Regions from separate parts of the Xanthobacter luteus genome, predicted to be linked through region 1. Evidence: riboswitches for the same ligand, from Rfam matches in the RefSeq annotation. Region 1 holds a riboswitch; each other region holds the start of a gene.
What was found. Region 1 has a riboswitch for cobalamin ahead of ABLE88_RS09250 (TonB-dependent receptor plug domain-containing protein). Riboswitches for the same ligand answer to the same signal wherever they lie in the genome.
Positions count from the first base shown of each region.

Region 2: linked by a shared signal. The riboswitch ahead of ABLE88_RS23035 (DUF1636 family protein) and the one ahead of ABLE88_RS09250 (TonB-dependent receptor plug domain-containing protein) in region 1 are both predicted to bind cobalamin.
Region 3: linked by a shared signal. The riboswitch ahead of ABLE88_RS19690 (HupE/UreJ family protein) and the one ahead of ABLE88_RS09250 (TonB-dependent receptor plug domain-containing protein) in region 1 are both predicted to bind cobalamin.

Region 1 covers NZ_JBDZDO010000002.1:131,395-133,586, forward strand. The annotation lists gene ABLE88_RS09250 (TonB-dependent receptor plug domain-containing protein) at 1-1,011, opposite strand, end outside; cobalamin riboswitch at 1,116-1,329, opposite strand; gene ABLE88_RS09255 (efflux RND transporter periplasmic adaptor subunit) at 1,532-2,192, shown strand, end outside.
Region 2 covers NZ_JBDZDO010000009.1:197,190-199,381, forward strand. The annotation lists gene aroA (3-phosphoshikimate 1-carboxyvinyltransferase) at 1-68, shown strand, start outside; gene ABLE88_RS23030 ((d)CMP kinase) at 65-694, shown strand; cobalamin riboswitch at 1,176-1,398, shown strand; gene ABLE88_RS23035 (DUF1636 family protein) at 1,458-1,931, shown strand; gene cobW (cobalamin biosynthesis protein CobW) at 1,928-2,192, shown strand, end outside.
Region 3 covers NZ_JBDZDO010000007.1:57,538-59,729, reverse strand. The annotation lists gene argE (acetylornithine deacetylase) at 1-691, opposite strand, end outside; cobalamin riboswitch at 818-1,017, shown strand; gene ABLE88_RS19690 (HupE/UreJ family protein) at 1,068-1,691, shown strand; gene cobU (bifunctional adenosylcobinamide kinase/adenosylcobinamide-phosphate guanylyltransferase) at 1,693-2,192, shown strand, end outside.

The DNA of each region.
Region 1 (2,192 bases):
GTTCACGCTGGCGTTGGGGCCGTCGGTGGGGCGGCTCGAGGTCATGGCGCTGACGCCGAACGCGGTCTCCAGCGCCCCGTCGAGCGCCTTCCATACGCCCTCGCCCTTGGTGAAGAACAGGGAGGCGTAGCTGGTGGAGCGCTCGGGCGCGGGAATGCCGGAATAGGTGGGCGGCGGGTAGATGTCCGGCGTGAAGGAGAGCTGGCTGTCGATGTAGCGGGCGACGAAATTGACCGCGAAGGTGTCGCTCACCGCGTAGTCGAGGCGGGTCGAATAGGTCCAATTGTCGTAGGCGTTGGGATTGCGCGGATAGCCCGCCGGCACGATGTCGGCCGGCGTCACCGGCGTGTCGGGGGACGAGAAATGGGTGACGTTGAAGGAGTAGGACAGCTTGTCGGTGGAGCCGCTGAGCGCCACCGCCTGGTTGAAGGTGCCGAACGCGCCGAGCTCGGCATAGCCGAACGCCTTGGCCGGCCCCTCGCCCTTCTTGGTGGTGACCGAGATCACCCCGCCGATGGCGTCCGAGCCGTAGAGGCCGCTCTGCGGACCGCGCAGCACCTCCACCCGGGCGAGGTCGGTGGCGAGCATCTGCCCGAAGTCGAAGGCGCCGTTGGGGGTCGAGGGATCGCCGGCGTCGATGCCGTCGATCAGCACCTTCACATGGTTGGAATTGGTGCCGCGGATGAACACCGAGGTCTGCCCGCCCGGCCCGCCGGTCTGCACGACATTGAGGCCGGGAAGGCTCTCCAGCACCTCCGGCAGGGTACGCAACTGCTTGCGCTCGATCTCCTGCGCGGTGACCACGCTCACCGAGGAGGCGACCTCGTCCTCGGGGGTCGGGATGCCGGTGGGGCTGGTCACCACCACGTCGGGCAGGTCGATGGCCGGAGCGCCGGCAGCGGCCGGCGACTGGGCGAAGGCGGCGCCGGGGACGACGAGAAGGGCGGTGGACACGAGGAAGCGGGCGGCGCGCGCGGCGCCGCGAGGGCTGGGAGGAAAAAGGGACGGCATGACGGCCTCGGCACGGGTGGTCCGTCACCGCGAACGAGGCGCCCGCCGGCGCACCGGCCGAACGGATTCCGCCACCATCAGGACACCCCGCCCGACGTGCTCGCGCGTGACCACGGCTGACGGCAGGTCTCCTGGCTCACGGGTCGCTGTCCTGTCGCCGCCTTCCCAGGCTGAACGGCCCAGTGGCATTTGAGACGAAGGACTCGCCGCTTACAGTTGCGGGGGCAGCCACGGCATTTCCACCTGCCCGTCGCCGGGCGGAGCGGAGCACCGCGTTCCCTTTTGATCCCCGAGGGGAACCGTCGCGGTAAGACTAGACCGCAAGCAAGCCGCAGGTCAACGGAATGTGGCGCTGGAATGGCGAATTCCCCGTGAATGACATTCATGCAACGCGGTAGTCGTATTCATGCCTCGACGGGCACAAATCGTCGTGCGTGGCCATGGTGTGCTCGACTTACTGGCGACACATCGCAGGCTCCGCTATAGCGAAGCCGGGTCGCACTGCGAAAAGGATGTTCCCTTGGCCGACGTCATGTCCCGCACGCCGCACGCAGTCGCCAGCTTCTTGAGGCGTCTTCCAGCGCCCGCTTTGCTCGTTGGCGCGCTCCTGCTCGCCGGCTGCGGCGAGGAGCCGAAGGCGGCGGCGCCGGAGCCGCGCCCGGTGCGCACCGCGCTCGCCGCGAGCCGCGCCGCCGGCGACGCGGTGACGCTCACCGGCCAGGTGGAGGCGCAGAACGAGGCCTCCTACGGCTTCCGCATCGGCGGGCGCGTGATCGAGCGGCTGGTGAACGTGGGCGACCGGGTGGCCCCCGGCCAGGTGCTGGCCCGCCTCGATCCCCAGGACGAGCAGAACGCGCTGCGCTCGGCGCAGGCGGCGCTCTCGGCCGCGCAGGCCAATTTGTCCCAGACCCGCAACCAGTATGAGCGCCAGCGCCAGCTCCTGGCCCGCGGCTTCACGCCGAGGGCGCAGTACGAACAGGCCGAGCAGGCCTATCTCAACGCCCGCTCCCAGGTGGAGGACACCGAGGCGCGGCTGCAGATGGCGCGGGACCGGCTCGGCTTCACCGAGCTGAAGGCCGATTCGGCCGGCGTCGTCACCCAGCGCCGGGCCGAGCCGGGCGAGGTGGTGCAGGCCGGCCAGAGCGTGGTGGAGGTGGCGCGCCAGGACGGGCGCGACGCGG
Region 2 (2,192 bases), on a different contig from region 1:
TCATCGCCACCTCCTTCCCCTCCTTCCTCCCCATGATGCGCGCGCTCGGCGCGGAGATTCGCGCATGATCATCGCCATCGACGGGCCGGCGGCCTCCGGCAAGGGCACGCTCGCCCGGCGCATCGCCGCGCATTACGCTCTCCCACACCTGGATACCGGACTGCTCTACCGGGCGGTGGCGGCCCGCTGCCTCGCCCTCGGCCTGCTCGACGACGTCGCCGCCTCGGAAGCGGCGGCGGCGCGCCTCGACGTGGCGGCGATCGATCCCGAGGCGCTGCGCTCGGCCGCCATGGGCGAGGCCGCTTCGGTGGTGGCGGCGCGGCCGGGAGTGCGCGCGGCGCTGCTCGACCTGCAGCGCCGCTTCGCCGCCCAGGAACGGGGCGCGGTGCTGGACGGGCGCGACATTGGCACCGTCATCTGCCCGGATGCCGACGTGAAGCTGTTCGTCACCGCCGCGCCGCAGGTGCGCGCCGAGCGGCGCTTCAAGGAACTCGCCGGCCGCGGCGCCGCGGTGACGTTCGCCGACGTGCTGGCCGACATCGAGAAGCGCGACGAGCGCGATTCGCTGCGCTCCGCCGCGCCCTTGGTGAAGGCGGACGATGCCGCTCTGCTCGACACCAGCGCCCTCGGCATCGAGGCGGCGTTCGACGCCGCCATGGCGCTCGTGACGCAGCGGCTCGGGCAGAGGGGCTGAGGCGGGGGGTCGCGTCAGTTCTCCGCGCCAGCGCCTCCCCTTTGCGGAACTCTCGCCTTTGAGAACCCCTCCCCCTAAAGGGGAGGAGCAGGGGTGGGGGTGCAGGACCCTCTCGGAAAGTCAGCTGTGCCGTTCCCGTCCGCTCGACGCCCTCCTGATGGCCACCGGCGGCGTCTCTCGCCCCTCTGCCAACATCCAACCCGCCCAATCCCCTCCCCGTCGGGCGACCCCCACCCGCTCACCCCGGCCCTCTCCCCACAAGGGGGGAGGGGTGTGCGCGGCGAGGAAGGGCCTGCGCGATGAGCAGGTAGGAACCGGCAGCGCCCGCGTGCCCCGGCCGACCGGAGCGTCAGCGCCGGGAGCGCCGGGGCCCAGCGCAAGAAATCCGCCGAAGGCGATCATTCCCGCCGAGGGCGACTCGCCTCGGGCCGCGAGCGGCCCACGCCCCGCGCGCCATTTGACAACCCGCCCCGGCCGGCCCTTAAGTGACCCGGTCGATGGTCCCGCGCGCGAGGGTACGCGCCGGGCGCAAAAGGGAATGCGGTGGGGCGCCGTGTCGAAGGACGGGCGCCGAATCCGCGGCTGCCCCCGCAACTGTAAGCGGTGAGCTTCCGTCAAAGGCCACTGGGCGCATGCGCTCCGGGAAGGCGGCGGAGGCGCTGAGATCCGCGAGCCAGGAGACCTGCCCTCGACAAGGTCCGCGCCGGGCGGGGTGCCTCGGTCTTGCGTCCCTCCACGCCCGCAGGCGGGCGGCCCCGCACCCATGGACCGATGCCCGGTGGAGCGCGCCGCACCGTCTTCTCCCCCTGCCGATCCGCCCGCCGCCGATCCGCCCGCCGCCGAGGCGCGCGCGCAGGCGGCCGCGGCGCCGGTGACGCTGTTGGTCTGCGTCACCTGCGGCGCCGGGGCGGACGGCCGGCCGGCCGAAGGCGCCGCCCTGCTCGCGGCGGCGCGCGCCGCCGGCGCCGGCCCCGACGCCCTCGGCATCGAGATTTCCCCCGTGCGTTGCCTCGCCAATTGCAAGCGCGCGCTCTCCGCCGCCATCGCGCGGGCCGACGGCTGGACCTACGTGTTCGGCGACCTCGACGTTCACAGCGCCCCGGACCTGCTCGCCGGCGCGCGCCTGCTCGCCGCCGCCGGCGACGGCCTCATGCCCTGGCGCGGCCGGCCCGAGCGGCTGAAGCGCGGCATGGTCGCGCGCCTGCCCCCATTGTTCCCAGCCAAGGACCCCTCATGACCGCGCCCGCCCCCTCCGCTTCCGCTTCGCTCGCCCGCGTGCCCTGCACCATCGTCACCGGCTTCCTCGGCGCGGGAAAGACCACCCTCATCCGCCATATGCTGGAAAATGCCGGCGGCAAGCGCCTCGCGGTGATCGTCAACGAGTTCGGCGACGTGGGCATCGACGGGGAGATCCTCAGGGGCTGCGGCGTCGCCACCTGCGCCGACGAGGACATCGTCGAGCTCGCCAATGGCTGCCTGTGCTGCACCGTAGCGGACG
Region 3 (2,192 bases), on a different contig from region 1:
GCACGTCGTAGAGCCCATCGCGCGGGCCGTCCTTGGCGAGCCGGGCGCCGAGCCGGTGCACCGCCGCCGCGATCAGCGCCGCCGCCTCCACCGCGTTCGCCAGCTCCGGCGCGCGGGAGGAATGGCCCGAGCGCCCGCGCACGATGGTACGCAGGGAGCGCTTGGCCTTGTGGGCGGTCACCACCGCCATCGAAGTCGGCTCGCCGACGATGCAGCCCTCGGCCTTCAGCCCCTCGGCCAGGAACCGGGCGATGAGCGGGCGCACGCCGAGGCAGCCGAGCTCCTCGTCATAGGAGAAGGCGAGGTGGATCGGCTTCTTGAGCGGCCGGGCCGCCATCTCCGGCAGCAGGCCGAGGCAGACCGCGAGGAAGCCCTTCATGTCGCAGGCGCCGCGGCCATAGAGCCGGCCGTCGCGCGCGGCGAGGACGAACGGGTCGGAGGTCCAGTCCTGGCCGTCCACGGGCACGGTGTCGGTGTGGCCGGAGAGGATGATGCCCGCCTCCTGCCGCGGGCCGAGCGTGGCGATCAGGCTCGCTTTGCCCTGGGCCTGATCCTCCACCCGCACGAACGCGACGCCGTTGGCCGCGAGGAACGCCTCCACGTCGGCCACCAGCGCCAGGTTCGGGTTGCGGCTCGTGGTGTCGAAGGCCACCAGGCGGGCGAGCCAATGGCGGGTGAGGGGGGCCGGCATCGCGTCCTCCGGGAATGCCTCTGGCCGGTGACTATAGCCGGCACGGGCCGGCCGCGCGTGCGGCGGCGCACAAAAATCGCGCGCGATTTCCGAACCCTCCGGTTGCCGCGCCCCTGCTGCGGTCCCTATAGTCGCGGCGGTGTCGGTGCCCGCTTCGCGGCGGGCCGAGAGAGGGAATGCGGTGCGGGCGTCGAGCCCAATGCCGCAGCTGCCCCCGCAACTGTCGGCGGATAGTCCCCCCGCAAGAGCCACTGGAGCGATCCGGGAAGGCGCGGGGCGGGCGGCGATCCGCGAGCCAGGAGACCTGCCGCCACCTCAAATCGCCCGCGCGCGGGCTCGTCCAAGGCGCCCTCGGTGGGAGGGCCAAGGAGGTCAAATGTCGAAGCGCCGTACCGTTTCCGCCGTTGCGTCCACAGGCCTCGCGCTGCTCGCCGCGGCGCCGGCCCACGCCCACCACATGATGGGTGGCGAGATGCCGTCCAATGTCATGCAGGGCCTGCTCTCCGGCCTCGGCCATCCGGTGATCGGGATTGATCACCTCGCCTTCATCGTCGGCATCGGCGTGGTGGTGGGCGCGTTCGGGCTGAACCTCGCGCTGCCGGTGCTGTTCGTCGCCGCCTCGGCGCTGGGCGTCGCCATCCATGTGATGGGCGTGTCGGTGCCGGGCTCCGAACTGGTGGTGGCGGCCTCGGTGCTGCTTCTGGGCGTGCTGCTGGCGCGCGCCGCCGCCGTGCCCGTCGGCGCCTGGGCCGCTCTGTTCGCCATCGCCGGCCTGTTCCACGGCTATGCCTACGGCGAATCGATCTTCGGTGCCGAGCAGACCCCGCTCCTCGCCTATCTGGCCGGCCTGGTGATCATTCAGAGCGTGATCGCCGTCGGCGTCGCCTACGCCACCCGTTCGGTGAAGCAGGCGCCGGTGTCGCTCAATGCGCGCCTCGCCGGTGCCGCCGTGGCCGGCGTCGGCATCGCCGCGCTCGCCGGACAGATCATCCCGGGCTGACGTGGCCGCCCCCTCGGGCTTGCGCCAAGACGCGCCGGCGGCCGCGGCCGCCGGCGGCCTCGTCCTGGTCCTCGGCGGGGCGCGCTCCGGCAAGAGCCGGTTCGCCGAGGCGCTGGTGGAGGCCGAACCGGGTCCCTGGACCTATGTCGCCACCGCCCAGGCGCGCGACGGCGAGATGGCGGCGCGCATCGCGCTCCATCGCGACCGCCGGGACGCGGGGTGGCAGACCGTCGACGCGCCGCTGGAGCTTGCCGGCGCGCTCGCCGGCCTGCCGCCGGGCCGGCCGGCGCTGGTGGACTGCCTCACGCTCTGGCTCACCAATCATCTGCTGGCGGACCACGACCTTGAGGCGCAGGCGGACCGGCTGCTTGCCGCCCTCGCCGGGCGGGCCGGGCTGACGGTCTGCGTCGCCAACGAGGTGGGCTTCGGCATCGTGCCGGACAACGCGCTCGCGCGCCGCTTCCGCGACGCCGCCGGGCGGCTCAACCAGCGCATCGCCGG